2 regions of the Paraglaciecola sp. T6c genome follow, and region 2 is predicted to be linked to the other one. Evidence: riboswitches for the same ligand, from Rfam matches in the RefSeq annotation. Region 2 holds a riboswitch; the other holds the start of a gene.
What was found. Region 2 has a riboswitch for thiamine pyrophosphate ahead of PATL_RS06875 (TonB-dependent receptor). Riboswitches for the same ligand answer to the same signal wherever they lie in the genome.
Positions count from the first base shown of each region.

Region 1: linked by a shared signal. The riboswitch ahead of thiC (phosphomethylpyrimidine synthase ThiC) and the one ahead of PATL_RS06875 (TonB-dependent receptor) in region 2 are both predicted to bind thiamine pyrophosphate.

Region 1 covers NC_008228.1:2,327,279-2,342,935, forward strand. Annotated here, with positions in the region: gene PATL_RS09795 (DUF3718 domain-containing protein) at 257-652, opposite strand; gene PATL_RS09800 (phytanoyl-CoA dioxygenase family protein) at 941-2,113, opposite strand; gene PATL_RS09805 (TetR/AcrR family transcriptional regulator) at 2,237-2,908, shown strand; gene PATL_RS09810 (substrate-binding periplasmic protein) at 3,150-3,896, shown strand; gene PATL_RS09815 (hypothetical protein) at 3,985-4,398, shown strand; gene PATL_RS09820 (hypothetical protein) at 4,475-5,431, shown strand; gene PATL_RS09825 (MFS transporter) at 5,442-6,668, opposite strand; gene PATL_RS09830 (NADH:flavin oxidoreductase) at 6,793-7,896, opposite strand; gene PATL_RS09835 (TetR/AcrR family transcriptional regulator) at 7,988-8,608, opposite strand; gene PATL_RS09840 (RNA recognition motif domain-containing protein) at 9,515-9,784, opposite strand; TPP riboswitch at 10,286-10,386, shown strand; gene thiC (phosphomethylpyrimidine synthase ThiC) at 10,442-12,328, shown strand; gene PATL_RS09850 (FAD-dependent oxidoreductase) at 12,333-13,565, shown strand; gene thiS (sulfur carrier protein ThiS) at 13,559-13,756, shown strand; gene PATL_RS09860 (thiazole synthase) at 13,758-14,558, shown strand; gene thiE (thiamine phosphate synthase) at 14,561-15,657, shown strand, end outside.
Region 2 covers NC_008228.1:1,614,699-1,630,355, forward strand. Annotated here, with positions in the region: rRNA gene rrf (5S ribosomal RNA) at 1-97, shown strand, start outside; gene PATL_RS22650 (hypothetical protein) at 544-789, opposite strand; gene PATL_RS06860 (tRNA(Met) cytidine acetyltransferase TmcA) at 981-3,137, opposite strand; gene PATL_RS06865 (acyl-CoA thioesterase) at 3,205-3,612, shown strand; gene PATL_RS06870 (hypothetical protein) at 3,612-4,517, shown strand; TPP riboswitch at 4,604-4,708, shown strand; gene PATL_RS06875 (TonB-dependent receptor) at 4,783-6,846, shown strand; gene PATL_RS06880 (hypothetical protein) at 6,862-7,119, shown strand; gene pnuC (nicotinamide riboside transporter PnuC) at 7,119-7,766, shown strand; gene PATL_RS06890 (choline/ethanolamine kinase family protein) at 7,744-8,583, shown strand; tRNA gene PATL_RS06895 (tRNA-Trp) at 8,657-8,733, shown strand; gene PATL_RS06900 (hypothetical protein) at 9,159-9,698, shown strand; gene rimI (ribosomal protein S18-alanine N-acetyltransferase) at 9,691-10,137, shown strand; gene PATL_RS06910 (helix-turn-helix domain-containing protein) at 10,192-10,446, opposite strand; gene PATL_RS06915 (hypothetical protein) at 10,733-11,518, opposite strand; gene PATL_RS06925 (helix-turn-helix transcriptional regulator) at 12,309-12,575, opposite strand; gene PATL_RS06930 (SDR family NAD(P)-dependent oxidoreductase) at 13,169-13,981, shown strand; gene PATL_RS06935 (YdcH family protein) at 14,374-14,619, opposite strand; gene PATL_RS06940 (LysR family transcriptional regulator) at 14,830-15,657, opposite strand, start outside.

The DNA of each region.
Region 1 (15,657 bases), 710 kb from region 2:
ATACACGTTCCTAAAGAGACGCGGGTAGTCTACTCGATATTGTGTTTAACATTATCACTAATGGGCAAGTTATCAATTGATTAAAGTTAATTATCACCAACTTGCGTAAATTATCGGTTAGGGAGGAATAGTTTATTGGTATTGATGTGAGGGCTTTTCAGGAATATAAAAAAACGGCCTCAAAAGAGGCCGTTTTTAAAGGAGTCAGGTAGCGCTACCTGACTTACCATGTTGAAACTTTTTATAAGTGTAGTGATTAGATACGGTCGTTCAATACCGCAACAATAGGCGACCCTGTTAAACCGTTTTCTGTGGCCCAAGCCACCACTGTTTTACCGTCTTGCTCTGGCGAACTTAAATCGCTCTTTGGCATCTTTTTTACCATCAGTGTGCCAGTCTCTACGGCATCATTTAGCATAGCAGTGCGTATTAAGCTGTTGCCGCCGCAGCTGATGCCTGAATAGTAATCTTGTAATTTAAGGCGATAGTCAGACTGAACGCGTTTCATTTTTTTACGCAGTTCGCCTTTATCATCTGCTTTAACGATAGTGCAGATATTTTGCAATGCTTCTGCAACGTCAGCTTGAGCAGGCGCAGCGAAGATAATAGAAGTAGTAGCAATAGCGATAGAAGCTTTAACAATTTTCAACATGGTCAGTTCCTCGGTGTTTATGTATTTGGTAACTCGTTTCGATGGAGTGATTTAACCCGATCTAATCTGATTAAAAAATCTACAAGTCGATACTTTGGTATTAGGTTTAATACCTTTGGCTAATACGTGCAGAATGAATTGCTAAGATGCGAACGCATCAATTAGCGTGTATGACGAATGTTGAAAAGAAGGGCTTATGGGAAATGAACAACGATGAAAAGCGACAAGCATAACATTGTTTATGCTTGTCTTCTGAATTATAGCAATGTCACTGTTACATCAGGCGAATTAGATACTTAAATCAAGTAGGTTGTAATCTTTGAGCTTATCTAAGGTATTGGTTTGCCAACTGAAATCTACTTTGCTGTGGGCAAGAGGCTGATACTGGTAAGCGGTTTCATCTGGGTATTGTGCTTTTCGCGCCTCAATGGCGTAGCCCAGAGCATGGGAGCGCTGCTCAATTAGTTTTTCGTCATACACCACGGCTTCACTGTGAATACCCGCGCCTTTTACATCCAGCACAGACGAGCGCTTATGAAAGCCAAAGTTGATAGTAATACGTGGTTCGAACCCAGTATTAGCAAATGAACCGTGAACCAGTTGACGATTACAGATAACCACATCGCCTGGGTTACAAATAATCGGTAGTGCATCTGGAATGCGTTCGCTGCCGGCCTCTTTGACCAATTGCTTTATGTCTTTTCTACCTTCTTTGTGTGAGCCAGGGACCACCCACACACCATTGACCGCTGTGCTGCCGTAAGCTTGTGCCATGAAATTAAAACCATGAATTTGTGAATCAAACTCAGGGTTGTCCCAATGGGTATCCCCATCTTGATGCCAAGAGACCGCTGCCCCTAAGCCTGGCTCCTTGATAAATAAACATTCATGAAACGGCGCAAAGTCTCGCCCATTAATCGCTTCCGCTACTTTTAATAATTCAGGGTGAGCATACACGCGCAAGCAAGCAGGGGAGAACTGCAATGATCCTAGCAATACAAACGGTGATTCTTTTGGGGCGTTACTGGCTGCGGTCGGCTCGAACAATTTCACTTGATGACGGCCGTTTGCGATGGGAGTTCCCCCTAAAGGATCCCCCAATGGTTTAGCCCAAAGGAGATTAGGGGCTTTGCAATCTACGCCTAATGCGGGCTCACCTTTTGCATTCACCGTTGCACCGTTTTCAGTAGCAAATCGTTGCTTCAACTGAGCCAAATCTTGCTCTATATCTGCAAGCTCACGCGCACTTAACACATTTTCGAAGATATAAAACCCATATGTGTCGTACGCCTCTAAAATCTTCTTGTCTAACTGGCCCTGTTGATTAAATAGCAAAGGTCCGCGATTCGGCAGTGCAACCGCTTTGGCTTGTCCGTCTAGTAGGTATTGTCGCATTGCGTCAGCATTGTCACCATAGTGAGTCGCGCAGGCGTCGATAGACGCGCTGATATCTTTCATCATACCGTGTTCCTCTTTTGTAAATATTTCGTTAACGCAATCATTCTTAATCTTTTGTAAATTTTATTCAACATAAAATTTAATGCGTGTTAAAGTTTACTGGTTGGAGCAATACGAGCAAATTATATGAAGGCAGCTAGGGCACAGGGTGGGGTGGCAACACGCACAGCCAATAAACTGAAACGCAAGCAGACAATTCTGGATACCGCACGCAGTATTATCGCCAGTGGTGGGTTTTCTTCTTTTACGTTGGCTGAGTTGGCCAGCTCAGCCAATGTGACTGTGCCGACCATTCATAATTTGATTGGTAACAAGGCTGAAGTACTGAAACACCTTGTGGTGGATATGGTAGAGCGCACCGAACTCGTGCTGTTTTCAGATACGTTTAAAGATCCGATTTCTACGGTTGAGTCGTTTACCGATAACTTAATGTCACTTTATCGAGATGATGAAGCCTTTTATAAAGCTGCCTTTGTGGTCGGTGAGCAAGAGTCATTATTTGAACATGGGCATGCGGCAGGTATTTTCAAGAAATCCTTAAAACTGGCTTATCATGTATGCGTGGACGCCAAAGAGCACGGCTTTTTAAACGGTGAGGTGGATACTGACTTACTCGCCGATCGTTTATTCGCCAACCAACGTATCGCTCGTTACGACTGGATGCATGGCTATATTGACCTTGCAGAATACCGCAAGCAGATGATTTGCGGCATGTTGTTAACGTTTGCTGCCGACGCTACCGACGCTTATCGCCCTGTGCTGTTAGCGAAAATCAACAGCGTATTTGCCCAAGGGTAAATCGATTTTATTGAGTACAAAATGGGGTTATCTTATCTTGAACTCCTATGCAGAGTGGGCGTCAAAAAATTCACTCTGCGTAGCCCAAATGCAAAAGACTGTTATGTGGTTTTTATGGTGGTCTGTCATTCAAGCACCTCGGTTATGCCCTTTTAAATTTTTGCTAAGCGGTTAATTATTTGCTGGAGTTGGTATTATACTAGCGTTAGATGAAAGGATCCGATGCCGCTAAATAGTCGATATGAAAAAGAGTAAGCAAGTGTGGTTGTTTTTTTTATTGATGTTTTTACCACTAAACTTGGTGGCCGAGTCCTATACGTCTCACTGTCGCAATCATCCCCCGGAACTATTTTTTGATGATGGTAAATGCCTCGGCGTCATCCCTGAACTAGTAGACGATATATTTCGCGAGCTCGGTCATGAAATAACGTGGTTAGAAGCACCGTGGGGGCGCTCATACCGAGAGGCTAAAAAAGGCACCGTCGATATATTGATTCGGCATTCTATGAATCCCTCCAGAGAGCCTTTTCTACGTGCTATTCCCTATGGATATAATATTAGAAATCTAGCGTTTTATATGTCGCCTACCTTATCTGCTGACATCACCTCTTATGCCGATTTAGCCAAGCTTAATGTAGGAGCCGTTAGAGGGGCATACTATTCGCCCCACTTTTCTAACCTTGACCCACTTGCCATGACCTTGGTTGGTCAGAGTGAGCAATTATTAGCCATGTTGGAACGTGGTAGAGTAGATGTAGTGGTCACCTCCGAGACTCAATGGGAAGGCCTATTTAAAAGTCGTTTTAAAAAGGCGACCTTAGTGGATAGCTTCGAGAATGTTTATTACATAAGCATTGCTAAAAACGCCAAAGCCAATGCCATTTATGATGATGTGGCAAGGACCATGTTGGAATACCGAAAAAGCGGTAAAATAAACCGTTATTTCGAAAAATACGGGATAACGCCGCCATTACAAAATTTTGATTAAATGAAGCGTGTTTTGATTAGATTAGGTCAAATCAAATAGAACTAATCTCAAACATATCAAGTATGTTGAGCAAACTTAAGGGGGAGAAGTGGGACTGATTTTAGGGCCATTGGTGATATTCTGGTTAGCTATCACTATGTTTGTATTGAATATCGGTTATGTGCTTTTAGATGATTTAACGAGTTATAGAGATATTGCCCTAGTGTGCCTTATGGCTATTCTATGCTTTGTATCTTACGTCTATTGGGGATTCGCACGATTCAAAAGGTGCAACGAACTCGCATGGTATGATATCCCCCTTTTTTTCACTGCCAATAAGCTTAGTCTCATTGCTTTTGTTAGCGCATTAGGTGTTCATTGGCTGGGCGTAAATCAATGGATGAACGAGTTTCTACCATCCTTGCCCGTTATCATCATGTTTACCCTTTCATTTGGTGCGCTCTTTGGTACATTTTGGGCATCTAGATTTATGAAGTATCGCGGTATTCAGCAGATCCATTAACTTTTAAGCAATCAGCAAAAGACTCTGGTGCCATTAGCTGGTGCACCGTTGAATTAATATAAGGCTTAGCCATAGAATGGACGACCCCATAATGCGTTTTACCCGAGACTTAGTCGCCCAATTGGACTTACGCAGTCCCGCAACATCGAAAAATCACGCACAAGGACCTGATGTCAATAAAATCAAACTCATCATTCATGCTGGCACGCCAAAAACAGGCACTACGAGTATTCAAACCTACCTAAGTAAGAAACAGCGTAAATTAAGAGGTAATGGAATTTTGTACCCGCATAACTTAGCGGCATCAAATAATCCCGGTGCACCTGCTCATCAATGGTTTGAGAAAAATCTAGTGACCACGCATGTGGAAAATTTTGTGGCCAACATGAGCAATGTCATCTCACAAATAAAAGATGATACCCATACCATTATTCTGTCATCAGAGGGGATCTATAACTACTGGTGGGATTTCCCAGATGCTTCAAAAACGTTATTGGGGGAGCTTGCCACGTTATTTGATGTGCAGGTGTGGGTATGGTTTCGCGAGCCTGTCGCATTTATCGAAAGTTATTACAAGCAATGTATTCGTAATCCTCAGGTGGCCAGTAACCCTTGTTATGGTAAAAATTTATCATTCGCTGAAATGTTAGACGTTAAGTGGTTTTCGCAACATCTTGATTACCGAGGATTTGTAAATGAGTGCAAAACGATTTTCGGACAAAACAGTGTGTCGGCCTTTGAATATAACGATGATGTGGTTCAACAAGTCAGTCGGCTGTTGGGCTTGGCAACCGCACATGACAACCCCACGCCTAGGCAGAATAATAGCTTAAATAATGCGTCAATCAGCTTGTTACGGTCACTCAATCAATACGATGTAAAAGCCAAAGACAAGGAACGTTTGATGCCTCTTTTGAAGGAAATTAACGGCATAATGGACAGCTATGTAAAGCCTAAGGACATGCACGACAATTTGATTGACGAAGTGGTCAGGAAACGTGTTCTAGCGCTGGCATCGCCGGTTCATTTCTAACGGTGGCTACCTATTTTCGGTCTTTAAATTTCATGGTGAAGAAAAACAACAAAAAGTAGCAACCAAACGCGAACCAGTAAGGTAAAGCACCATCAATTGAGTACAAGTACGTGCCTAATAACGGCCCTACAGTAAACCCTAAAGGTGGACAGGCACCTGCTACGCCAGCAACGGCTCCTTGCTCGTCAGATGATACCGCAACTGATGCTCCCGCCATAAACCCAGGCCCTGCTAGGCCCATGCCTAAGCCAAGAATACACATGGCTAACATATACATGCTTTGGGTGTCCGTTGTCGCCATAATCGCAAATGCAATCATCATCATAGGCATGGATATGCGCAGCAGCACGAAAGGGCGTACAGATAATCGAGGGATAACCAGTAATTGGACAATTAGCGCAGCAGCGGCTGATAACATGAGGCTTATCCCCACGATTTTTGCTGTTTGTGTGCCATCAAGTCCAAGTACATCTTGAAAACGAAAGGCGATAGTTTGTTGCACTATGGCAAAGCCCATAAATAACATAACTCCAGCTATCACGAGGGGAAATATGCGCGGGTCAGTGTATTTTAATTTCTGAGGCTTTCTAACATGCTCTGGTCTAGGCAAAATGGGTAGGGCGTAAACGGCCAATATGGCGGCTGCCAGCGTTAATAATACCGAGAAATACAAAGGAGTAATCAAGCTGATACTTGCCAACAAACCACCTATGGCGGGGCCTAATATTGATCCAATATTGGTTGCGGCGCCTATGGCTCCCATGCCTTTGATACGATCTTGTACTGTCGTTATGTCTGCCATGTAAGCGTTAGCTGAGGGAGAAACCGCTGCCATCACCACCGCATTGGCTACTCGTGTTGTGATCAAAAGCGCAAGGGCAATAAGGGGGATCAGGTAACCCAGCAGGGCAGCTTGAAATACACCCGCGAATAAAATGGTACCTGCTGAATAGCCAAACAAACCAATCAGCAGGACTTTTCTTCTGCCCCACATGTCACTGGCGCGTCCCCACAAAGGACTGACCAAAAATATGGTTAACGAAGAACAAGAAATAATGGCCCCGATTTGCACTTCCACTAAACCAATTTCACGCCCAAGGGGGGCGAGTATGGCAAACAGCACGGTTTGGGCAAATCCCATGGCGCCTGCAGCTAACAATAAGGTGCGTTTGGCTAACGCATTCGCTGCACGTGGATGGTTTACATCACTGGCTTGATCATTGTTTGATTGGGTCATAAAACGATAATTTGAACACTGTATTTAAAGCGCTTTACACATTGGAAAATGTAAAGCGCTGATAATATTACGACAAAGTCGCTAACTTACACTAAGGTCGCTAATGTACATCAAGGTCGTTAACTTACACTAAGGTCGTTAGCGCTTCACCTGAATACTGTTCTAGTTCTTCAAGTTTTCCGTTGCGAATTTTATTGGTCCAGTTTGCGTCTTGCAGTAACGCACGACCCACGGCAATTAAATCAAACTCGCCCTTGTCCATACGCTCGATCAAATCATCGATAGAGCGTGTATTCGAACCTTGACCTGCAAAGGCACTGAAAAAGTCTTCATTCAAGCCCACAGAGCCAACGGATATAGTGGGTTTACCGGTGAGCTTTTTAGTCCAGCCAGCAAGGTTTAAATCGCTGCCTTCAAATTCATTTTCCCAGTAACGGCGCTGAGAGCAGTGGAATATATCCACACCTGCATCACTTAAGGGCGCTAAGAACTCTTCAAGTAACTGCGGCGTTTCAGCCAGCCTTGCGCTGTAATCTTGTTGTTTCCATTGTGAGTAACGTAATACGATGGGGAAGTCAGGTGAGGTAGCTGCGCGTATTGCTTTGACAATTTCTACCGCTAAACGAGAGCGATTAGCCATGCTACCACCCCATTCGTCAGTACGTTGGTTAGTGCCTTCCCAGAAGAATTGATCAATTAAATATCCGTGAGCACCGTGAATTTCAATACCATCAAAACCAATTCGCTGAGCATCCGCAGCTGCAGTCGCAAAGCCGTTAATAACCGTTTCAATTTGTGCTTGGGTCATTGGCTCAGCACCTTGTTTACCTGGCTTGAACAGTCCAGAAGGGCCGACGCTAGGTAATTCAGGAAACGGCGCTTTTTGCGCTACGCGCGCCATGCCTACGTGCCACAATTGAGGCATGATTTTACCCCCGGCACCGTGTACTGCATCAACGGTCTTTTTCCATCCTGCAAGAGCAGCATCCCCATGAAACTGAGGAATACGATCACTCATGGTTGCCACAGGATCGTTTATGGTCGTGCCTTCGGTGATAATTAAGCCTGTTCCACCTTGTGCGCGGCGGCGATAATAATCGGCGACGTCTGAAGTAGGTACTCCACCAGGAGAAAACTCACGGGTCATTGGGGCCATTACTACGCGGTTATCTAGCGATAAGCCTTTGTGGGTAAAGGGGGCGAATAATGCGTCTACTTTGTTACTCATAGTGTTGTCCTTGATAATGTTTATTTTCGTTAGTTTTGTCTAATTTGAAACTCTAATTCGAAACTCTAATTCGAAACTTTCATTCGAATCCCTAAATTGAAACTGATAAAGCGGGTGCAACGCTAACTGAACGCACTAGGGACTCAATCATGACGGTTGCAAGCTGCGCTATATCTCGTTGTTCACCCAACATGTGCGATAAGTGCAACGATATCAAGCCGTGGACTCCGGCCCAAACTACATAACATATATCTGTTGGGTCACCTTTTAAGATCCCAGCGCTTACCGCTGACTTCACCACTTGGCGCATCGGCGCGCTACTACGTAAAATCTCACGTTCAAGAGCTGCATATTTGCTTAAGTCAGGCTGAGCTACGCTATACATGACGCGATAGGAATCTGGATATTGCAATGCAAAATCAAAATAGGCATGGCAAAGTGCGCTCAGCTGCTTATCTTGGGTTGGCTCTTGGGCTAAAGCATTTTCGAGGGTGTCGGCAATCCGTGCAAATTCACGCTGGCGCAGCGCTGCAAGGATATCAGCCTTGTTTTTAAAATAACGATAGGGCGTAGTGCGACTGCAACGTAAATCAGCGGCTAATCCGCGCAATGAAATACCCTCTACGCCACTTTTAGCAAATGAAACCAAGGCGTGATCGCACATTCGATTGCGAAAACACTGTATCTCTTCATCCGTTAACACTTTAGGCATTGAGGCTCTTTAGCGCTTCTGGCACATACATTTTTTGCATACACTTGGGTTTACTATTTCGGTGTTTGACGCCCATAATATATTTTATATTGACACTGTCAATTTAAAATAAAACACCCATAAGCCAGTCTCGATATAAGTGGACTACCATGGATTTTTTATTATTAACTGCTCTTCAATTTGACAGTGATAATTGCGCAGTACTCAAGGAATGCTAATTACTTGGGTAAGATAGTTAATCCTTGATGCGCATCCGTACTTGAATCTGAATAATTGGTTTCACTTTTAAAGTAATAGTGAGTCGAGTAGATACAGTGGAATACTTATAAGTATTAACGTCGGGTTTGGGCGTAACCATTGTGCTTAGCTGGGTCTGGGGAATTTTTCCAGCTAAATAGAGCACTTGACCAAAGTGCATCATAGAGAGTCGTTAAGCAATGCAACCAATTGGTCTATCGCCGGAGTCGCAATCGGTTGTCGTAATTATTGTCGCCAAGGCAAGTTCAGCTGTATCAGCTATCGCCCTGGTTTGATCCGCTTGAGGGAGCCTTGATAGTAGAGCGGGTAGTAAGACGCTAACTGAGCTTTACTATTTTCAGTCTGTTGCGCCTAAACGCGAAGATAGGGTTACTTGGTAAATTCTGAGACTTGATCTTCGTAGTCCAAATGCAAATTATCCAGTTTGCATGCCTAATACGGCATTTGCATAAGAAGAGCGCTACTAACACGAAAGTTGAATAATTGTGACATGAGTAACGCGTCAGCGGATGTAAGCGGACAAATATTAATGCGCCTTTAATCTGTAAGAAGATAAATAAATATTGTAAGAAGATAGATAAACGCTCAAAGAAAAACCCGCTCAGAAGCGGGTTTTAATAATATTTTCGCTATTGCTGTAAATATTCGTTACTCAGTGTCTTCTGGTTTATCTGTTGCCTTTTCTTCCGCTTTCTTCACGCGTATTTTATTTGCACCTAAGGTATGGCCGTTCAGATTAATAGTAGCGGCTTTTGCATCGCCTGCTTTTGGCATTTCAACAAAGCCAAAGCCTTTTGAGCTTTGCGTTGCGGGATCAATCACAATAGTGCATGACTGAACAACACCATAACCTTCAAAAAGGGTGCGAAGCTCGTCTTGCGTGGTGGCTCGGTCTAAATTGCGGATCAATAATTTCATGGTAACGCCCTTATAAAAAATAATGGGCTAATGATAACAGCGTTTGCTGTGTATCAATACGGGTTAATGCTAGTGGCTGTTGATCCTTGATGTGGTTTTTTACATCCTTGTTATCTAGCTTCACTCCGAATTTGCGTGAGGTCATTGAAAAAGACTTCACTTTTTTTGTTCTAGGATAAAATATTTTTGAACCTCTACCCTTGGTAATGCTCGTCCGAATTGTATCCTATCGCCCTCGTTAACGTGTCGCTAAAAGCGGTTAACGTTAAATTTTTAGCACTTCTAAATTTCACAAATTTAAGTGTTTAATATGATTTTCATGGGATTATATAGACAAAATTCAGTATTTTTAGCGAATTTACAGGTTTTTGTAATTAAGGCGGTTTTGGTTTAAATGTGTCAATCGTGCTTTTATTTAAGTCAGCAACATATGTGTTTTTGGGTAAAATAAATTCCTTTGGCGTGGGGCTAGTAATTCTAAATTTGTTGTCCTATTATCCGCACTCGCTCTCGGGGCGCCTTTTTTGGCTGAGATGTAGTAATACAAACCCGTAGAACCTGATCCGACTAGTATCGGCGTAGGAATGAGCAGCACATCCTCACAAGGGATGTTTGTTTTCGTTTTCCGCGCGCCTGTATTTTTTTAAGGAAAACAAAATGAACACTGTCCTTTCTTCCAGTGAAGCGGTTGCTAACGCACCGGCTAGTGCCTCCTCTGAAAGTCAAAAAATTACACGCACACCCCTTCCAGCCAGTAAAAAAGTGTATGTTGCATCGCCTAACGATCCTAGCGTTCGTGTGCCCATGCGCGAAATCAGTTTAACCGACGGGACCGCCGTCACTTTGTACGATACCTCAGGTCCCTATACCGATGAAACCGTAGACATAGACGTCAACAAAGGCATTGCTGATGTGCGAAGTGAGTGGGTATTGTCTCGAAACGACACTGAACAATATCAAGGTCGTGAGGTACAACCCCAAGACAACGGACACTTCGATCAAGAACGCGCTTTTCAATATTACAATGATGCTTTGCAGCGCACGCCAAGACGTGCCTTACCTGGTAAAAATGTCAGCCAAATGCATTATGCCCGCAAAGGTATTATCACCAAAGAAATGGAGTATATTGCCGTTCGCGAAAACCAAGCTCGGGAAGCCCTAAGCAATGAGTTCACTACGGATGAGCGTAATAAGCGACTAAAAGGTAATTCTTTGGGAGCCAATTTGCAGCCCATTACACCAGAGTTTGTGCGCAAAGAAGTGGCTGAAGGCAGAGCGATTATCCCAGCCAATATTAACCATACAGAACTCGAACCCATGATAATCGGGCGCAACTTTCTGGTTAAAATCAATGGCAACATTGGTAACTCAGCACTGCGTTCTTCCATTGAAGAAGAAGTCGAAAAGCTGGTGTGGTCAATTCGTTGGGGCGGCGACACCATTATGGACTTGTCAACGGGCAAGAATATTCACTCTACTCGCGACTATATCGTTAGAAACTCTCCCGTTCCCGTGGGCACCGTGCCTATTTATCAAGCGTTAGAAAAGGTCAAGGGTGTTGCTGAAGACCTGACCTGGGAAGTGTTTCGAGATACCTTGATTGAGCAAGCCGAGCAGGGCGTAGATTATTTCACAATTCATGCTGGGGTGCGGTTGCATCATATTCCTATGACGGTGGACCGCGTTACAGGCATCGTCTCCCGTGGTGGTTCTATCATGGCAAAATGGTGCATTGCTCACCATCAAGAAAATTTTTTATACACCCATTTTGAAGACATTTGCCACATCATGAAAGCATATGACGTGAGCTTTTCCCTCGGTGATGGCTTGCGTCCAGGCTCATTAGCCGATGCTAACGATGAAGCGCAATTTGCCGAGCTGATTACGCTTGGTGAGCTGACTAAAATTGCCTGGAAACACGATGTACAAACTATGATCGAAGGCCCAGGTCATGTGCCTATGCATATGATTAAAGAAAATATGGATATGCAACTCGAACATTGTCATGAAGCACCATTTTATACGCTTGGCCCGCTGACTACCGACATCGCCCCTGGCTACGATCATATTACGAGTGGAATAGGGGCTGCGATCATTGGTTGGTATGGTTGTGCAATGCTGTGCTACGTAACCCCCAAAGAGCATTTAGGCTTGCCGAACAAAGATGATGTTAAGCAAGGGATCATGGCGTATAAAATTGCCGCTCACGCAGCGGATATTGCTAAAGGTCACCCAGGCGCTCGCTACCGCGACGATTTACTGTCTAAGGCGCGTTTTGAATTTCGTTGGGTCGATCAGTTTAATTTAGGCCTAGACCCTGATACTGCCCGCGCATTTCATGACGAAACCTTGCCTAAAGATGCAGCGAAGGTCGCCCATTTTTGCTCTATGTGTGGGCCTAAATTCTGCTCTATGAAAATCTCTCAAGAGGTGCGCGAATATTCAGCGGATTTGAAAAATACTGACATTGAGGCCGGTATGGCGCAAAAATCCGCTGAGTTTACCGCCGCAGGTGCACAGATATACGTCGCTCAGACGGAGTAAACCTGTGGCTGTGCAAAGTGAACACAAAATGCGCATTGCCATTGTGGGTGCAGGCATTATGGGGCGAATGATGGCGTGGCAATTATTACACCGCCAAGCGGATATTTCGCTCACCATATTTGATAAAGATCCCATCGAAAGTGGCAGTGCTGCTGCGTATACAGCAGCTGGTATGTTAGCACCGTATAGCGAGCTTGAAAGTGCAGAGCTTGCTGTGTTTTCTATGGGGATGGCGTCTTTAACGCGCTGGCCGGATGTTATTAACAGCCTAAATTTGCACTTGGCTAAACCACTCACGTTGTTCGTTCAGGGCACGTTAGTGGTGGCGCACCGCGAAGATAAAGCCGATTTTCAGCAGTTTTCCCGCCAGTTAATGGGTAAGTTGCCAGATTTCGCGCAAGATGAAGAGTTTTCACATATGCAGTTATTAACCCAAGCAGCGCTTCATCATTATGCTCCGCAATTAGCAAAACACTTTGACGGCGGACTTTATCTCCCGAACGAAGCATGGGTTGATACCGCTGAGGTGATGACAGGCCTTGCATCCTACCTTGAGCAATCAGCTGTGACGTGGCAGTCAAACTCGCACGTGCTCAGGGTCGATAACGAACAGCGAAATAATAATGGCAATAGCGCAGCGGTAGTCTTGCCTGAGGGAAAACAGGTATTTGATTATGTGATTGACTGCCGCGGACTTGGCGCAAAGCAAGTCCCACTTGCTGATACCCAAAGGCGGACTAAGTTCAACTACAACGCCACTAAACAGGAAACGTTCGGGCAGCAAATACCTGAGTTACGCGGGGTGCGCGGTGAAGTCATTACCCTATATGCGCCAGAGGTAGAGCTTAAGCACGCAGTGCGACTGATGCATCCGAGATACAAGTTGTATATTGCACCGCGGCACAACCATCATTTTGTGATTGGTGCGAGTCAAATCGAAAGCGAAGATACTGGCCCAATCACAGTGCGCTCGACGCTTGAACTGCTGTCTGCAGCGTATTCCATTGACGTGGGTTTTGGTGAAGCAAAGATTGTACAAACTGCGACGAATTGTCGCCCAGCATACCCAGATAACCTACCTAAAATATATTTTAATCAGCGGGTTATACGCATCAATGGTCTATTTCGTCACGGTTACTTGTTAGCGCCCATACTCGCTGAACAGGCGTGCGACAGGTTGTTCAATAGCGATTTCAAATCAACATTTGAGAACTTAATTCAGGAAGTAGCATGTTAACTATTTATTTTAACGGCGAGCCGTTCAAGGTAACGCAACAGTCATTGCCTGACGTCCTTCGAGAACTCAATGCACCTGCTATGTGTGCGGTCGCGGTTAATGGACAGTTTGTGCCTAAAAATGAGCATGAGACTGTGGTACTGCAAGAGCAGGATGCTCTTGATGCGTTCACACCTATGCAGGGCGGCTAGCATGAGTTGGCAACTTGCGGGTGAAGTACTCAGCAGTCGCTTTTTAGTTGGCTCTTCTTTATACCCATCCCCACACATTATGCAGCGAGCTATTCAAGCGTCGGGCGCTCAAGTGATCACCGTTTCATTGCGTCGCCAGTCTCCTAGTCAGAAAGGCGGCGAGAGCTTTTGGCAACATATAAAAAGCTTGAATTGCCATATACTGCCCAACACGGCTGGTTGCTATAGCGCAAAAGACGCTGTTCACACTGCCAATATGGCGCGAGAGGTGTTTAACACTCACTGGATAAAACTTGAAGTGTTGGGTGATGAATATAACTTACAACCCGACCCATTCGCATTGCTTGAAGCTACCAAAGAGCTTATCGCGCAGGGCTTTGAAGTTTTTCCCTATGCCACTGATGATTTGGTTTTAGCCGAACGATTGGTCGATGCTGGCTGCAATATAGTGATGCCGTGGGGAGCGCCAATTGGCACGGGACGGGGATTGATGAACCCGTATGCACTCAAAACCCTCAGAGCGCGTTTACCGGATACCACCTTGATTATTGACGCAGGACTTGGCGCACCTTCTCATGCTGTGCAAGCAATGGAGTTAGGTTTTGACGGAGTATTACTTAACACGGCTGTGGCTGAGGCGCAAAATCCTATATTAATGGCCCAAGCTTTTCGAGATGGTATTGTCGCAGGGCGAAGTGGTTTTGAGGCAGGTGTTATTCAACAACGGGACTTAGCGAAACCCAGTACGCCCGTGATAGGTACCCCATTTTGGCACCAAGACAAAAATGAGCGAGGTGGCTGAGCATGATAAGCCATGATGCAATAGTCAGCGATCCCGAGTCGTTAAATAACGGTATAAAGCCGTCGGTTTTGACCTTTTCTGGCAGCGACAGCGCAGGGCTAGCCGGCATGCAAATGGATGTAAAAGTCCAGCATGCATTAGCTGTACACTGCACCAGCGTGTTAACAGCCGTGACAGCACAAAATAACCAACAGGTTTTTGCGGTTAACGCTGTCGATAGCGCTATGTTTCGCGCACAAATTGAGGCCGTATCGGTATTTCGTCCTAAGGCAATTAAAACAGGATTCGTTGCCAGCGAAGCACAAGCGCAACAAATCATTGCGGTTCGTCAGAGGCTAAAAATCCCGTTAATTTGTGACCCCGTTGGCGCCGCAACAAGTGGCGCTGAATTACACGGTAAGCGAAACACCGACAGCCATAGAAATATAAATAGGCTGCTACTTGCTCACTGTAGTTTGCTCACCCCTAACATTCCTGAGGCACAATCGCTTGTTGGGTTTGATATCGAAACTGCCAAGGATTTAAGAAGGGCTGCTAGAGCTTTGGTTGAAATTGGGGCTCAGGCGGTGCTAATCAAAGGCGGGCACTGGCAGTATGCTGATCATATGGGTCTAGATTTTTTTTACAGCCCAGAAGAGCAGTTTTGGCTGCAAAATGAACCGGTAGACACACCTCATACACGCGGCACCGGCTGCGCACTCGCCTCAGCAATAGCCAGCGCTATCGCCCTAGGTTACTGCTTAAAAGACGCTATTGTCATAGGGAAAATGGCCATTACCCAGGGCCTACACAATGCGAAAGGCCTACTCGCCAAAAGCGTGCGTTATCAAGACGTGCGTTATCAAGACACCCATGATAAACAACGTTATCAAGACACCCATGATAAGCAGATTAAGGAACTCGCTTCTTTCGACACGCCTGAGTTAACAAGTGAGCAGAGTCTTCGACAGCAACAGAGCCAGCTGAATTATCAAGACACCCATGATAAGCAGATTAAGGAACTCGCTTCTTTCGACACGCCTGAGTTAACAAGTGAGCAGAGTCTCCGACAGCAACAGAGCCAGCTGAATTATCAAGACACCCATAACAAAGGTGGCGT
Region 2 (15,657 bases):
CGGCCCCACCTGATCCCATCTCGAACTCAGAAGTGAAACGCATTAGCGGCGATGGTAGTATGGGGTTTCCCCATGCGAGAGTAGCACACTGCCAGACTCCCATTTAGAATGAAGCCACCTATATCGGGTGGCTTTTTTCGTTTCTGCGCTGTAGAAAAATCAACTGTAGTCGAAATCGCATTTTAAAGCTTGTTAACGAACTAGACGCCTAGGTGTCATACTTCCCTGTAGCTCAGCCCAGCCCGACATCCATGTCGGTCGTTCAAACGGCTGGAGCGGTGCTCCAGAGAGCCCCGTTTTCACCCATCAAGGGCATTCGACTCTAGTGCTTTGCATGAAAGCTGAAGAACAACCCATCCCTGGTGTTGCGCACCAGCCACGCCATCCATGGCGTGTCGTTCAGTCGGGCAAAGCTGCGCTTCGCAAAAGCCTCCGCCTTCACCCCCATGCGAGACAACGCGGTTGGCGGAAGACACCGCCAGACTCCCATTTAGAAAAAGGGCTATCCGTAAGGTTAGCCCTTTTTTGCATGTGTAAGAAATATTATTGCAAGGTTGATACGGCATCAACGGATAGCCCTTTTCCTAAGCGCTGTCGCGCAAAGCCACCCCGCATAGAGAAACCAAATCCATCAAGGGCATTCGACTCTAGTGCTTTGCATGAGAGCTGAAGAACAACCCATCCCTGGTGTTGCGCACCAGCCACCAGGCCATCCATGGCGTGTCGTTCAGTCGGGCAAAGCTGCGCTTCGCAAAAGCCTCCGACTTCACCCCCATGCGAGAGTAGCACACCGCCAGACGCCCATTACACGAAAAGCCCTGACCAAAAAACGGTCAGGGCTTTTTCGTATATGCGCTTCGCGCAAAGCGAATCAGCAATAAACCTCCAGGGAAGTATCAAATACGGTATAGACACGTCCATGATGAAGCATTCCCCGCGACAAAGTGTCAGGTTTGAGCTCTATGCTAGGTGTAGGGATGCTAAATACTGGCTATCGCGTTTCTTATATATGTATTCAGTTCTTTTTTGCCGTTTAAATTAAATTCTATGACTAAATCTTGAGTCGATTTAAATTGTATTAAGGCAGCTACAAGGATTTCAGTTTCCTTGGTAAGGGTATTAGCGCTATTTACTTTAGTTAGTTTGTTCAAAACGTATTTTGCTAATAACTGAGAGAAAGGCATGTAAGGAGAGCTAGATGCAATAAATTGCCCAACCCGATACCGAGTACGCGTACAGCTCTCTTCTGGCTGGCAGTACGTTAACAGGTTCGCGAGCAAAGATGTATCCATGCTTCTGTGATAACGGGAAGCGTGGTAAATAAGTTCTTCACCAAATTGCAGTGATAGTTTATTTAATAGGGTAGAAGTAGTCGGACTTAAGGATTTACCCACAATCAGACTAACTTCGCCGCTTGAAGCGTCTCTCTTAAAGCCAAGCTTTAAAGGAACGTAGTCACTATGCCCCCAGAATTTTAGTAAATTTGTGGTTGCTCCAAATGAACTTGTGATTAACGGTATGTCATGTTCAATCGCGGATGATTCGACGAACTTTAACAATGTGCTTGCGATGCTTGTGCGTCTATAGTCTTGGCTAACCGCTATTCGTACAATCCGCCATTGCTCATACGTTACGAATTTGTCATCTGCGGTATGTAAGGCCAAGTTTTGGGAGACTAAATGACCATTTACCCTTCTATGACCTAGCCGTATTTCTTGTGATATATCTGCTAGGGCGCTTCCTCCCTCTAAACAAATTAACGCAACGCCGATGACATCCTCGTTGAGTGTACAAACATACACTCGTTGTTCAGGGGCGTCGAGTAATCTGAATAAGTCATCAGGACTCGTTTGATAATGCGCGCTGATAAGCAAAGAGAATATTTTTGACAATAGTTCTGGGGAGTCAACCAGTCGCTTCTTAGATACTTCTTGGCACTTAAATTCGTTTAACCTCATGGGGGAGGTTTCCCGGTTTTCAGGTATCTTATTCTGCCCAGTAACTTTGCTTTGTGGCTGGGCGTGTGAACTTGAATTGGAGTCTTGCATGATAAAAACAGTAAACCAAAAATGCTCTAAACAGTCATTTACATACCAACGTATCGGCGTGCTAAGAGTTAGGCTTTTCCAACCTTTGTGCGCAGTTTCTAAGTATGGCTTGAAACGTAATTCAAATCCTCTACCTGCGCCCTCGTATCCATGGACAGTTGAGCTTAAAACAACCCTAGGATATGTATCTAAAAGTGTTTTTAAAATAGGGGGGGGGATTGCAGCAGCTTCATCAACAAATAGTAGGTCTGCGTGGTAACACCCCGACACCAATGCGTCAGGTGCTACAAATTCTAAACTCCCATTCTTATTCGAGGTGCTTCGTTCTGGCGCGGTGGCAAATGCAAATACTTGTTCGACATTATGCTTAATCGGGGCAGTAATAAGGATCCTTTTTTCTTGCTCTAACATTAAAGCTCGTGCAGCCCGACCAAGCGCCGAGGACTTGCCTCGACCTCTATCTGCAGTGACCACCAAGGGGCGATTTCTGTGTCCAGACGCAGCTTTGATAATGCTACTAACAACCTTATCTTGCTCTAAAGTCGCGCTATCTAGTTGTCGATTAAGGTGCTCTGGCGCAATGACTGCATTGTGTCCACGAAACGAAGATGGGGTAATAACAACCGTGTTCTGATCTTTTTCAATTATCGATATCAAACGGTTGATAAACCGACTTGGCTCCAAGTATTGAGCATAGCCGTATGAGTAACGTTTTTTGGAAAGGGGATCGGTATATTGAGACCAGCTTTTCAGCTCAGGGCAAATTAAAATCATTAACCCATTCGCTTTGATAGTGCCGCTATAGGCCATAAGTGCATTTGCACTTAACCCCGAGTAACAGTTATAGATAAGAGTGTTATATTCTCTGCCTAAGTGTTGACGATAATCTACGCTATTAACCTCTTGATAAGTACTAGGGGCATCACCTACCCACAGATGCTTACTCGCAAGAGACTCGACATTAATAAGTAAGTTTTCAGCCTGCTTTTCAGCCCACTCTTTAGCACCGCTCACAATCACCAATTGGCGGTGAAAAACATGGCTTTTCCGCTGTTTAACCCAATCTTCTATTTTAAAGTGTAAATCCACGCTGATATTATCTGTACAATAAACTCGAAATTATCGCCAGTTTAAGCAATGTTACCAAGGAATACGAATGCGCTTTTTATCAAGACGATTAGTGATGCCCAATGATCTTAATTATGCCAACTCATTGTTCGGGGGCAGGGCACTGGAGTGGATAGATGAAGAGTCTGCGATATACGCAATTTGTCAGCTAGAAACGAATCAATTAGTCACTAAACACATTGGTGAAATCAGCTTTGAATCACCAGCGTTACAAGGTGACGTAGTGGAGTTTGGGCTAGAAACCAAGAAGGTGGGCCGTACTTCAATTACGGTTACTTGCTTGGTGAGAAATAAAGAAACAAAGAAAACGATCTGCTTAGCAGACGACATTGTATTTGTTCGTGTTGATCGTGAAACGCGCTTACCCGTCGCCCACGGTAAAACGTTTGATGAGCTGCAAGAACGAGCAAGGTTAGAAATGAAGGGACTGACTTAATGGATTTAGGTTCTTTCTATCGTGTTGCCGAGCTTCCGCGATTTACCGGAAAAATTTGGCTTGCGTTTGCTATAAGTTTTATCTCGATAAATAGTTGTGCCGTAGCGGGGCAATCAGATTATTCAATTATTGAAAGTCATTCTTTACCGAGTGAATTAGAAGAAAGCTCGGCATTGTATTGTGCCGGTAAAGATCAAATTTACAGTATTAATGATTCCGGCAATGCGCCTATTATTTTTCAACTAAGTGATGACGGCGATATTTTGTCTCTGCGCAGCCCAGACAATGTCAAAAATAAAGATTGGGAAGCCCTGACTGCAGATGACAAATTTTTCTATGTGGGTGATATAGGCAACAATCGAGGGACACGGAAAAATGTATTTATATACAAGTTACCCCGAAATGAAATGGATAAAGCGAAAACCAAAAAACTTAGTGTGTCTTACGAAGGGAATAATCACAAAGCAAACGAGTCGCTTAATCATGACTTTGATGCAGAGGCGTTAGTCGCTGTGGGTGATGACTTAGTCTTATTTTCAAAAAGCTGGCGTACCGATGTTCTCAACGTGTATCTGGTAGATAAAAATGAAAGTAAACAAAAACTCAGCGCTCACATCTCAGTAAAAGGCATTCCAGGTGTGATCACCGGTGCGGATTACGACAAAATGAACGAGCGGTATGTCTTGGTTGGTTATCCTTCGAAACGCGTAGGCTTTGGTGATCCATTTATAGTGCTACTAGATAAAAATTTCACATTAATTGAAACCATACCGTTACCAGGGTACGGGCAGGTAGAAGGTGTGTGCGCTCATCCATCTGGGCAAATTTGGTTTACTCAAGAATCTTCAATTTTTAGCAGTAGTAAATTAGTTAAGTTAAAACTAGCGAGTCATAAAGCGACCTAACGTCATGTTTATGCGAATAATCAGCGCTTGCGCTGGATGACAGTATTGCTACACTGTCGCCGTTAACACTGTCGAGATTCATTTTGTTAACTACCAAGGGGTGCCGAAAGGCTGAGATTTGTCTCTTAAGAGATATGACCCTTACACCTGATCCGGATAATACCGGCGTAGGAATGGTTATTTCGTTCGCATTTCAAAAATGTAAACATCTCCCATTTATCTGCCGCAAAGCCGGATCTTTTCAACCTTTACTGAAGAGATCCCAATGAAGTTTTGTTCTACCTTACTTGCTCTATCCATAGCATCAAGTTTCGCCAGCCACGCTGATGAGTCCAAAGACATTGAACGTATTACTGTTAGCTCAGATTTTCGCCAGCAAGCGTTAATGTTCATCCCTGCAAGCGCAACCATATTAAGCGATTCACAAATTGAAGCTCGCCAAGCGCAACACCTTGAAGATATTTTAAATGTTGGCGCCAATATCAACTTTGCCAGTGGTGCATCTCGCGGGCGATTCATTCAAATTCGCGGTATCGGTGAGCGCAGCCAATTTTCAGAGCCAAGTAACCCATCTGTTGGATTTCTAGTGGATGACTTTGACTTCTCTGGTATTGCAGGTGTGGGCACCTTGTTTGATGTGGAACAAGTTGAAATTTTGCGCGGCCCACAAGCGACCGAGTTTGGGGCAAGTGCCATGGCCGGGGTTATTAAGGTTAAAACCGTTGATGCCGGACCGGATCAAAGCGGTAAATTATCATTTTCACTTGCCGAGCAAAATACATGGAGTGTAGGCGGCGCTTACGGCAATGCCATAACGGATAATCTATTCTATCGTGTGGCGGTTCAACAGTTTAAGAGTGATGGTTTTGTACAGAATACTTTTTTAAATCGTGACGACACCGATAACCTAGATGAATTTACCTCAAGAGTAAAACTGAAATATCTGCCTGCAGATTGGTTGACCTTCGACCTTAATTATCAATATTTCGATATAGATAACGGTTATGACGCGTTTTCTCTGGAAAATACTCGAGAATCACGTGCTGATGAACCGGGTTTCGACCGCCAAAAAACTCATGCCCTAGGCCTAAAAACGGAAATAAACACCGAGCTTACGGATGTTTTTGTTATTTTGAGTCAATCAGATTCAGATATGGGCTACAGCTACGATGAAGATTGGACATACGTCGGCTTTCATCCTGACGAGTATTCTTCCGTAGACAGCTATTTCAGAGAGCGCGATACAGATAACGTTGACATACGCTTTTTATCAAACGACAACTCAACTTTATTCAATGGCTCAACTCAATGGTTATTTGGCCTGTATTCGAAATCCATGGATGAGAGTTTACTGCGCCAATACACCTATGCAGACGGTGACTTTACAAGTCGTTATCAACAAGACAACCTCGCCGTATATTCGCAAGTCGATACCGAACTGTCTGACACCCTTAGTTTACGCTTGGGCCTTCGCGCCGATCGTTTTGAAATAGACTACAGCGATATAAGCGGTTTCACCCAAAGCAATGATAAAACGTTGATCGGCGGTAAAGCCGTGCTTGATTATAGTATCGATAGCGCCTCTGTTTATGCCAGCGTATCAAGGGGCTACAAAGCCGCTGGCTTTAATCCAGATGAGCGGGTCAGCTCGGACAAGCGTATTTATCAACCTGAGTACAATTGGAACTACGAAATTGGGGTAAAGGGCAACTTTATCAATTACGACGCCTTTATTCGCATGGCAGTTTTCTACATGGACCGTGAAGACACCCAAGTCAGTGATTATGATGTACAAACTCGTGAAGACGGTAGCGCCACATTCATTGACATCATAGGTAATGCTGATACAGGCACTAACTGGGGTTATGAATTAGAGTCAGGCTGGCAAGTAAACGACAGTGTATATTTGCACGCTAATTTCGGTTGGCTTGATGCCACTTTTGAAGATTATACCCTAGCCGATGGCTCGGTTGTTGATAAGCAAGACCAAGCCCAAGCACCAAACTACACCTTCAATATTGGCGCCAATGTGCAGTTGTCTGAGCAAGTCAGTTGGACGATAGACGCAGATGGTAAGGACGAATACCGCTTTTCTGACGGTCACGACGAAAAGTCACCATCTTATGTGTTGGTCAATACCGCGATGCGTTTTGATGTACAAGACTGGTCGTGTTCTGTGTGGGTAAAAAATGTGTTTGACCGAACTTACTACGTCCGTGGTTTTGGTGGATTCAACAATGACCCACGAGAAGGTTACGCCACTCCGGAGCCTTATTATCAACTGGGAGATGGCCGTCAAGTGGGCATCAGTGCTCAATACAACTTTTAGCAAGAGGAGCTAATAATGAAATTAGTCGCAGAGATTTCAATGTACCCGTTAAACGAACAGTACCTTGAGCCGATCCAAACTTTTATCGACCGCTTGAATGAATACGGTCACTTGAAGGTAGTCACCAGTGCTACCAGTACTTTAGTGAGCGGGGACTATTTGGCAACCATGCAAGTACTCGCTAAAGAAATGCAGCGCAGTCATCAGGAAGTCGGGCAGGCAATATTTGTATGCAAGTTCTTAAATGGTGACAAAATGAGCAGCGATGTGTAATGCAAGGCTTAATCGAGCTGTTCAATAATATTGCTCAGCAGTTTGTTGCACTACCTTGGCTAGAAGCAACGGCTTGGTTAGAAGCAACGGCGGTAATACTCGCTGTTGCTTATGTGTGGCTAGCAGCGAGAGAAAATATCTGGTGCTGGCCTTGTGCACTGGTAAGCACTGGCATTTATACTTGGTTATTTTGGGAAGTTTCGTTGCTGTTTCATACCTTACTGAACGCCTATTACTTGTTAATGGCGGTATATGGTTGGCAACAATGGAAGCAGCGTGAAGATGACGAGATCCCCATTCAAAGCTGGTCTATTCAAAAGCACCTGGTGCGATTAGTGTTATTAACGTGTATCGCGTTTGGTCTGACCGTTTTTGCTAGTATGTGGTTGGACTCTCAATACCTTTACCTAGATGCTTTTATCACAGTATTCAGTGTTTACACCACTATGATGGTCGCGCACAAAGTGTTAGAAAACTGGCTTTATTGGATTGTGATCAATAGCTTTGCCTGTTACTTGTATTTCGCGAAAGAGATGTATCTAACGGGGGCACTCTTTATTTTTTATGTGTTATTTGCGGTATATGGTTATATCAATTGGCGCCAACAGCATGTAGGTAGGCCTTATGCCCCATCGGCATCAGCTTAACTCAGCTGTATTGGCTGAGCTAACAAGTCTAGCGCTCTGCCGAGATGGATTTAGCGTAAAGCCAGTTCAAAAGGCCGGGGCGGTTAATACAAGTTATTGTTTAACCACTCCTTCTGGTCGATTTTTTATGAAAATGTTCGAATCTGATCAGGTAAATCAACTTGATCGTCAACAGCTATTCGATATTCAAAAAGCGGTCTGGCAGAAAGGGATGGCCTGTGAGCCGGTCTACCTGTCAACGGCCGCTGGTTTTCAATTAGATGCTTGGGTACAAAGTCATACTTTGGAAAACAGCACTCTGAGCGAAGACATTAAAGCGTGTCAGTTGGCTGATGCATTGCATCGCATTCATAGCTTAGATATTGAAGGGCATAGACTGAATTTACCTGCACAGTGGGCAGGCTATCTATCACAATTGCCGCAGCAACAATATTGGAAAGAGCACGAGGAAGCGCAGGGGTTAGCGAGCATTTGGTCTGCTACACCGCCCCATGATTTAGTTTTTTGCCATAATGATTTGTCGTTTCAGCATGTCACAACAGAACAATCTAACCTGATATTCGATTGGGAATATTGCGCGTTATCAAATCGTTACTTTGACTTAGCGGCTTGCATCGAAGTCAATAATCTCAATTTTGAGGTTCAAACTTATTTGCTATCAAGATATGCACAAAATACGCAGTTACCACTGCCGTTAGTATTACAAAAGACCACTGAAATGCTTCCGTTAGTTAATCTAACTAGTCGCCTTTGGTACGCTGTAGCAAAGAAAATAACCGCTTCACAATGTCATACTGCCGATAAAATAAGCGGTTGAACCTAAACCTGATATTTTAGCTATAAAAGCACTTTACCTTTTACCCTTGTTACGTATAATTCAGCCCCTCAGTAGGGGTGTAGTTCCAATTGGTAGAACAGCGGTCTCCAAAACCGATGGCTGGGGGTTCGAATCCCTCCACCCCTGCCAATTTTTCAGCTTCACTCTTCAGTCATATTCCCCATGAATTAAAAATAACTTTTTACCCGATTGGAGGGTGAGAAGCCCCATGGGGTTTGACAAATTGTCAGGAACAATTTGTACCGCGCAGCGCCGTTTACGGTCAGGTACAGGGAAGTACGTGAGTACATCCCTCCACCCCTGCCAATTTTTCAGATCCACTCTTCAGTCATATCCCCCATGTATTTAGAATACCCTATTTGCTCTATTCCAGAGTGAGAAGCCCTATAGCGTCTGACAAATTTCCTACACCTTATTGTTAGCCACATCTCAAACGACCTAGACTTATGGATTTATCCCGCTGAGAGATGAGAAGTACAATGGGATTTGATAAATTGCTACTAATTAACGACTGGCGCCCGCCTTCTTTTAAGATATCGTGATAATCTATGCCCATGAATACTAAAACAACACATACACTGACTTTGTATCAACAAGCTGTTCTTGGCGAGATGGGCATTGTTGCCTGGTACCCTCAGGGCTCAGAGCCTAAAACTAGCCAGCTAAGCTCGCAAGATTCAATTCGTTCAGATATCGACCCTGCAAAAACTAATGACAGCAAAAAGACCAGCCCAGTACCTGATGCGATAAAGCGCCTTAAAACTCAATCCGGCGCAACTTCAGCAACAGCATCGACATTAGATAAAAAAATAGTGCCGAACAGTTTCGTTCTAGGTGTGGGACTAGCCGAATTGCCTGAAAAATTCTTGAATGATATTTTATCTAGCATTGGTATTTCAAAAGAAAATTACGAGCAGATAGCGGATGCTCAGTGTACTCAGTACGACGGGTATCCATTCGCGTGGCAGGTTGGTGATGACGTGATGTTAGAGGGGAGATTACTAACAACCCCTGCATACGGAAACGGTTTCTCATCTTCTACTAAAAAACAGCTGTGGGCGACGTTATCTGGTTTCAAGCACAATAATGACTGATTTAATTCAGCTCAATCAAGATAACTACCGATGTGCCTATGCCATCCATTGCCAAGGGCACACTCACCCTTGGTCTGAACCTGTGTTTGCTGATTGCTTGACCGATAATTATCAAGCCTATGCGTTACTGCAAGACGACATGTATGCAGGCTTGTATGTTGGATTATTTGTGGTTGATGAAGCCACTTTGATGGATATAGCTGTTGGTGAAGCGTTTCGCGGTCGAGGGCTAAGTAAGGTGTTGATGTCACATTTTTTAGCATTGTGCGTAAATAAACACATGCATTGCGTTTGGTTAGAAGTTAGGGCATCTAATGTTGCCGCAATAGGCTTATATCAAGCATATGGTTTCGAGCAAATTGAGTGTCGTAAAGACTATTATGAAACGCAGGATGGACGAGAAGACGCGTTGATGATGAAGTTAGTACTGGGTGACTAAAGCTAAACGACATTGATAATCGATGAAGCCCTTGCGGGCTTCACATCGAAAACATTATCTACGAGCTGAAGAAATGTTTAACTGTTGAGTAGGATCTTGACGTTCGATCGCTAGCTTAACAAACTTAGATGAGTTGTAGTTACAACCTACGCACATGGCAATGAACTGATTCATGCTAGGGCTACCAATTTCTTTTTCCCAGTTTTCATAGGTTTTACGTGTTTTAACGTTAGCAAGCTTTGCCATTTTAACCGTGGTTAAGCCAGCGTCTTGTCTCATTTTTCTTAGATCTGCACCTGTGATATACATGCTTTTATTCCTCATAATTTTATTGAAACTACAACAGAGCTAAAACAGCATATAAAAAAACTCTGTTTTTCTATTGTCAGGCGCAGTGTATGCCAACAAATGTGGATTGGATTCCACAAGGTGAATTAATTTCACATTATTTGAGGGGGCTATGGGCAGAATCGTTACCAGCGATTTATACACGCGTGTGGAAAGTTAAGCCTCACAGAGTGAGGCTTAATCTACTTGATAAACTGATATGTCGTTAGTTTGCTTAGCTTATATCTTTGTTTTATTTGGCTAAGTGTTAGGCAAGAACAGGCGGCTTACTTTTACCTGTATTCATAGCAATAACGGGCGGCTTCATTTTACTGCTGGTCATGGCGACGACAGGCGGTTTCATTTTACCGCTCACCATAGCAATGACAGGTGGTTTCATTTTACCGCTCACCATAGCAATGACTGGTGGTTTCATTTTACCGCTCACCATAGCAATGACAGGCGGTTTCATTTTACCGCTCACCATAGCAACGACAAGTGGCTTCATTTTGCTGCTGGTCATGGCGATAACTGGTGGTTTCATTTTACCGCTCACCATAGCAACGACAGGTGGCTTCATTTTGCTGCTGGTCATGGCGATAACTGGTGGTTTCATTTTACCGCTCACCATAGCAACGACAGGTGGCTTCATTTTGCTGCTGGTCATGGCGATAACTGGTGGTTTCATTTTACCGCTCACCATAGCAACGACAGGTGGCTTCATTTTGCTGCTGGTCATGGCGATAACTGGTGGTTTCATTTTATCGCTCACCATAGCAACGACAGGTGGCTTCATTTTGCTGCTGGTCATGGCGATAACTGGTGGTTTCATTTTACCGCTCACCATAGCAACGACAGGTGATTTCATTTTAACGCTGATCATAGCATTTATAGGTGAGTTGTTTGCTAACTCATCTAGAATTAATGAAAAGTTACGAACGGTATTAATTGGTATTTGGGGATTATAGTTAATGTATTCATTTTTATTATCAAAAGAGCTATTAGCAACAACTGAAAAAAGTGAAAAACCAACGGCCAAAATAATTTTTTTCATCTGAACTTCCTCGACTTGTCTTAATTAAAGCGAATATTCGCGAATAAGATTATGTCGTTTTTCTTAGCAGATGTGGAGTTTTAGGCTTTCAATAATCTTGGTAGCAGGAGTTTATAACTTTCTTGGAAAGTTACCCATATCGCTAATATTGAAATTACCTGCATTATATAGGGGGTTACGGAATAAAAAACGAGCACGTGGGGGGAGTTAGTTAGGTGCCGAATTAAATATTCTAAAACAACGGCTACCTGTAAAATAAGAGATAACCCGTATAAGCGAAATATTGTCCAATCTAAATTTATTGACTTAGAACGTAAATTAAACCAGTTCTCGGTAATACTAACTCTTGAAAATATCAAATTTCTAGCAATTAGAGTGACGATTATTAGTGCTATATTCCAGTAAATTTCTGGTGGGGGGTATGAAGAAGCAAACCAGTAAATCTCAGTAGTTGATATTATCAGGGTAACAATTAGTAGTAATTTTGCAGCCCAATCATGCCTCAAGTAATACGATATCCCTAGACTAAATGAATAGAGTAAGAGTTTAGTCTCAATATTGCCGTTTATAAAAAACCAGACTGCTTCGTCGAGTGCACGTAGTAAAAAAATAATTGTGATCACACCGAGCACATTTATATCTTTGCGACAAATTAACGCAGTGAATACCAAAACTCCTATAAATAGAAGATCAAATAAAACTGCGTCATTAAACGTTAAAATACCTGCGGCGATAAAAAGCCCTCCAAAGAGGGCCGTAATTAGTTTAGGTAAGTACGCGCGCAATAGCATTAGGTATGATTGAAACCGAAATAATCCATAACAGTAGAAAAGAAAGATTCACGGGTTTGCTCTGATGCTTTTTGCCTGCACACTGCCCACCACTTACTAATTACCTCAACACCTATGCTATTCATGGTTTCAGGCTTTTCGTTTTCGATGGCCGACACAGTTTCCCGACTTATACCGACTCGTAACGCGAGTTCGCCTTGCGTGTATCCAGCTTCTTTGCGAAGTGATTTGAGTTGTACACCGCTGAACTTCTTTCTACGTGACATAGTAAGTTGGCTTCCTTCCTAAACATGATTTAATCGTACATTTAGTGGTTTTAGGGCTAAAAAGTTACCCTTCTTTGTTCGAATATAAGGCAATGCTAGTAACTTGTAAATGACTTTTAACAAACATTTTTAATCAATCGATAATTAAATTTTGTATAAGATTCTTAAACTTAGGCGAATTCTAGGGGCTGGAGGTCATAAACACAGTGTATATTGCAAGCGTTAATCGAAGATGCCCGCACTTTGGCGAGTCGTTTAAGCAATAAGCGGGTTTTCAGAGGTGAAATACAGTACTAAAACGGGAAATTGCTCCCAAATCGGCGCAACTCAATGCAGTCGGTTATCACCATTATCAATCGATTCTATAAACTGATTCCGTTTTCCTAGTCATTATCAGGTAAATGCTTGAGTGCTAATCTACTGGTGTTTGAAATCGAAACGTTTATACATTGAAGCGTTGATGCTTCCCATAAGGCAATAAGTGCTGGCATTTATTTTGGCTGAATGATGCCTCGCTAGAAATATTGTTACCGCGCGTTGACAACGTTCAGCTAACGTTAGATTACTTTATTTTATCACTTGGAGAGACGAGCATGAGTAAAACAGTTTTAGTAACAGGCGCAACAGACGGAATTGGCTTTGAAACGGCAAAAATGTTGTTATCTGCTGGTCATACAGTGCTATTACACGGTCGCAATAATCGTAAGTTGCAAGATGCACAGGCCGCATTAACCTCTGCAACAGGCAGTGATAAAACAGAATGTTATTTGGCCGATTTGTCCGACGTTAGCCAAGTTATCCAATTGGCCGATGCAATTAAAGAAAAGCACAAGGTGCTTGATGCGCTAATTAATAATGCAGGTGTATTTAAAGTACCATCTGTCATAACGGCTGATGAACTCGACGTGCGGTTTGTGGTTAATACGATAGCCCCTTATGTACTAACGAAGGCATTGCTTCCTATTCTCGCTAAAAACGCTCGTGTGGTGAATGTGTCTTCGGCAGCTCAAGCGCCTGTGAGTCTGGCGGCATTAGCGGGCAATCAATCGATAAGCGACTCGCAAGCCTACGCCCAAAGTAAACTTGCGCTAACCATGTGGTCGCGTCAGTTAGGATTATCGTTCGCGCAGGAAGGACCAGTGATTGTTGCAGTAAACCCCAAATCCCTGCTCGGCAGCAAGATGGTAAAAGATGCCTATGGCATGGCGGGCAGTGATTTGCGTGTAGGTGCAGATATTTTATGTCGCGGTGCGTTATCTGAAGAGTTTTCACAGGCCTCTGGTCAATATTATGACAATGATATTGAGCAATTCGCTCAACCACATCGTGACGCCCTAGATGAGCAAAAAACGCAAAAAATAGTGGCCGCCATGGATGACATTATTCAGCGTATTACCTCTAAGTAAAGGAGTCTTCATCGAATTAACTCTATGTGGCAGCGACTTAACCATGCTGCCTATTATCAAATTGGCTATGATCAAATTGCCCGTGTTCAGATTGTCCATTATGTACGGCTGCAGTGGATATTACCCGAGTGAGAGTTTTCAGTAACATGTGTGCACCGTTAAAAAGTGCATTTGCAGGGCCAGCCACAGTATTCATGAACCCCTAAGGCGGGCTAGTCTTTTAAGCGTAATAGATTGTTATACTGATCTGGTTTCAGATAAATGGTTTCTCAGGTAAGCGCTTAGCAATTAAAACGTTTAGTGATATGTGTTTAGTCAAACGGAATTAAACAGGGGGGATACAAGAAGTACCTGAAACAGGTACTTCCTAATTAGCGTGCTCGATAAGCCTCTTATTTACTTTCCTCGAGTATCCGCTGATAGAGTAGGTCTTTCAACATTGCGCGATCGTGCTTCATCTGGTGCATTGCCTCGTCATCGATAGGAGCGTCTTTAAGTTCTAACACGCGTATTTCTTTATCTAATTCGTCGTACTGCTTTGCCTTCTCAGCAAATTTGGCATCATTTTTATTGAGTGCTGAGATGACTTCTCTGTACTCAGGGAAATCGCTATTAAGTGAGTGATTTTCGCCTAACATATTGACTCCTTATTTTATGAATAAACTGACATATACAATCAGCATTGAATTTCAATCGACGCTGGTAACATTTCAACGCGAAGCGTGTTCAATCAAACTGTTAACGCCACCACCAAAAGACATAGGGACGATAGGGCCGTTTGTCAATCATTGGCACAGGAAATAACTATCGCGCACTGCAAATGCTATTGCTGTGAACATTGTGAGTTACTACTTTTGCAACGCTCGCTCCCAATAAGGGGTTTGCCCATAATATGCCAAGAAGAAATCAATGAAAGCGCGCACCTTTGGCGCTAACTGGCGATTACTCGGGTAAACTGCCCAAATCGCCGTTTTGGATACCATGGGGTAATCTTCTAACACTTGAACTAATTGCCCAGATTGCAAAGCCTGATAGACACACCAGATAGATGACATAACAAGGCCTGAGCCTTCAATGGCAGCGTCTCGTACTGCCTCACCATTATCAATACGGATTCTACCCGTTGCTTTAATACTCACCGAGCCTTTATCTGTTTCAAAATCCCAAGTGTCTAACCCCATTAGATTAACGCACTGATGTGCGTCTATATCTTGAGGGATTTTAGGGGCGCCATGGCTTTTTATGTACTTTGGCGAAGCGCAAATAATACGGCGATCTGGCGCGAGTTTGCGTGCAAACAAATTTGAGTCTTTTAAAGCAGCATCACGTATCGCAATATCAAAGCCACCTTCAACTAAATCGACTATCGAGTCGTTAAAGCGAAAATCCACTGATAAATCTGGATAGCGCGCTAAAAATTCATCCAATGCGGGAACAATATGCATCCGCCCGAAAGAGGCCGGAGCCGTGACTCTCAACACACCTTTTGGGTTGTGCTCTCCATCTCCCACAGAAGCCCGCGCGGTTTCTATATTCGTGAGTATTTCTTCTGCATGAGGTAAAAACGCTTCACCTTCTTCAGTTAATGACACCTTGCGGGTGGTTCGATGTACAAGGCGAACACCTAAGTTATCTTCAAGTTTGCTTATATAAGCGCTTGCTACGGCAGGTGATAA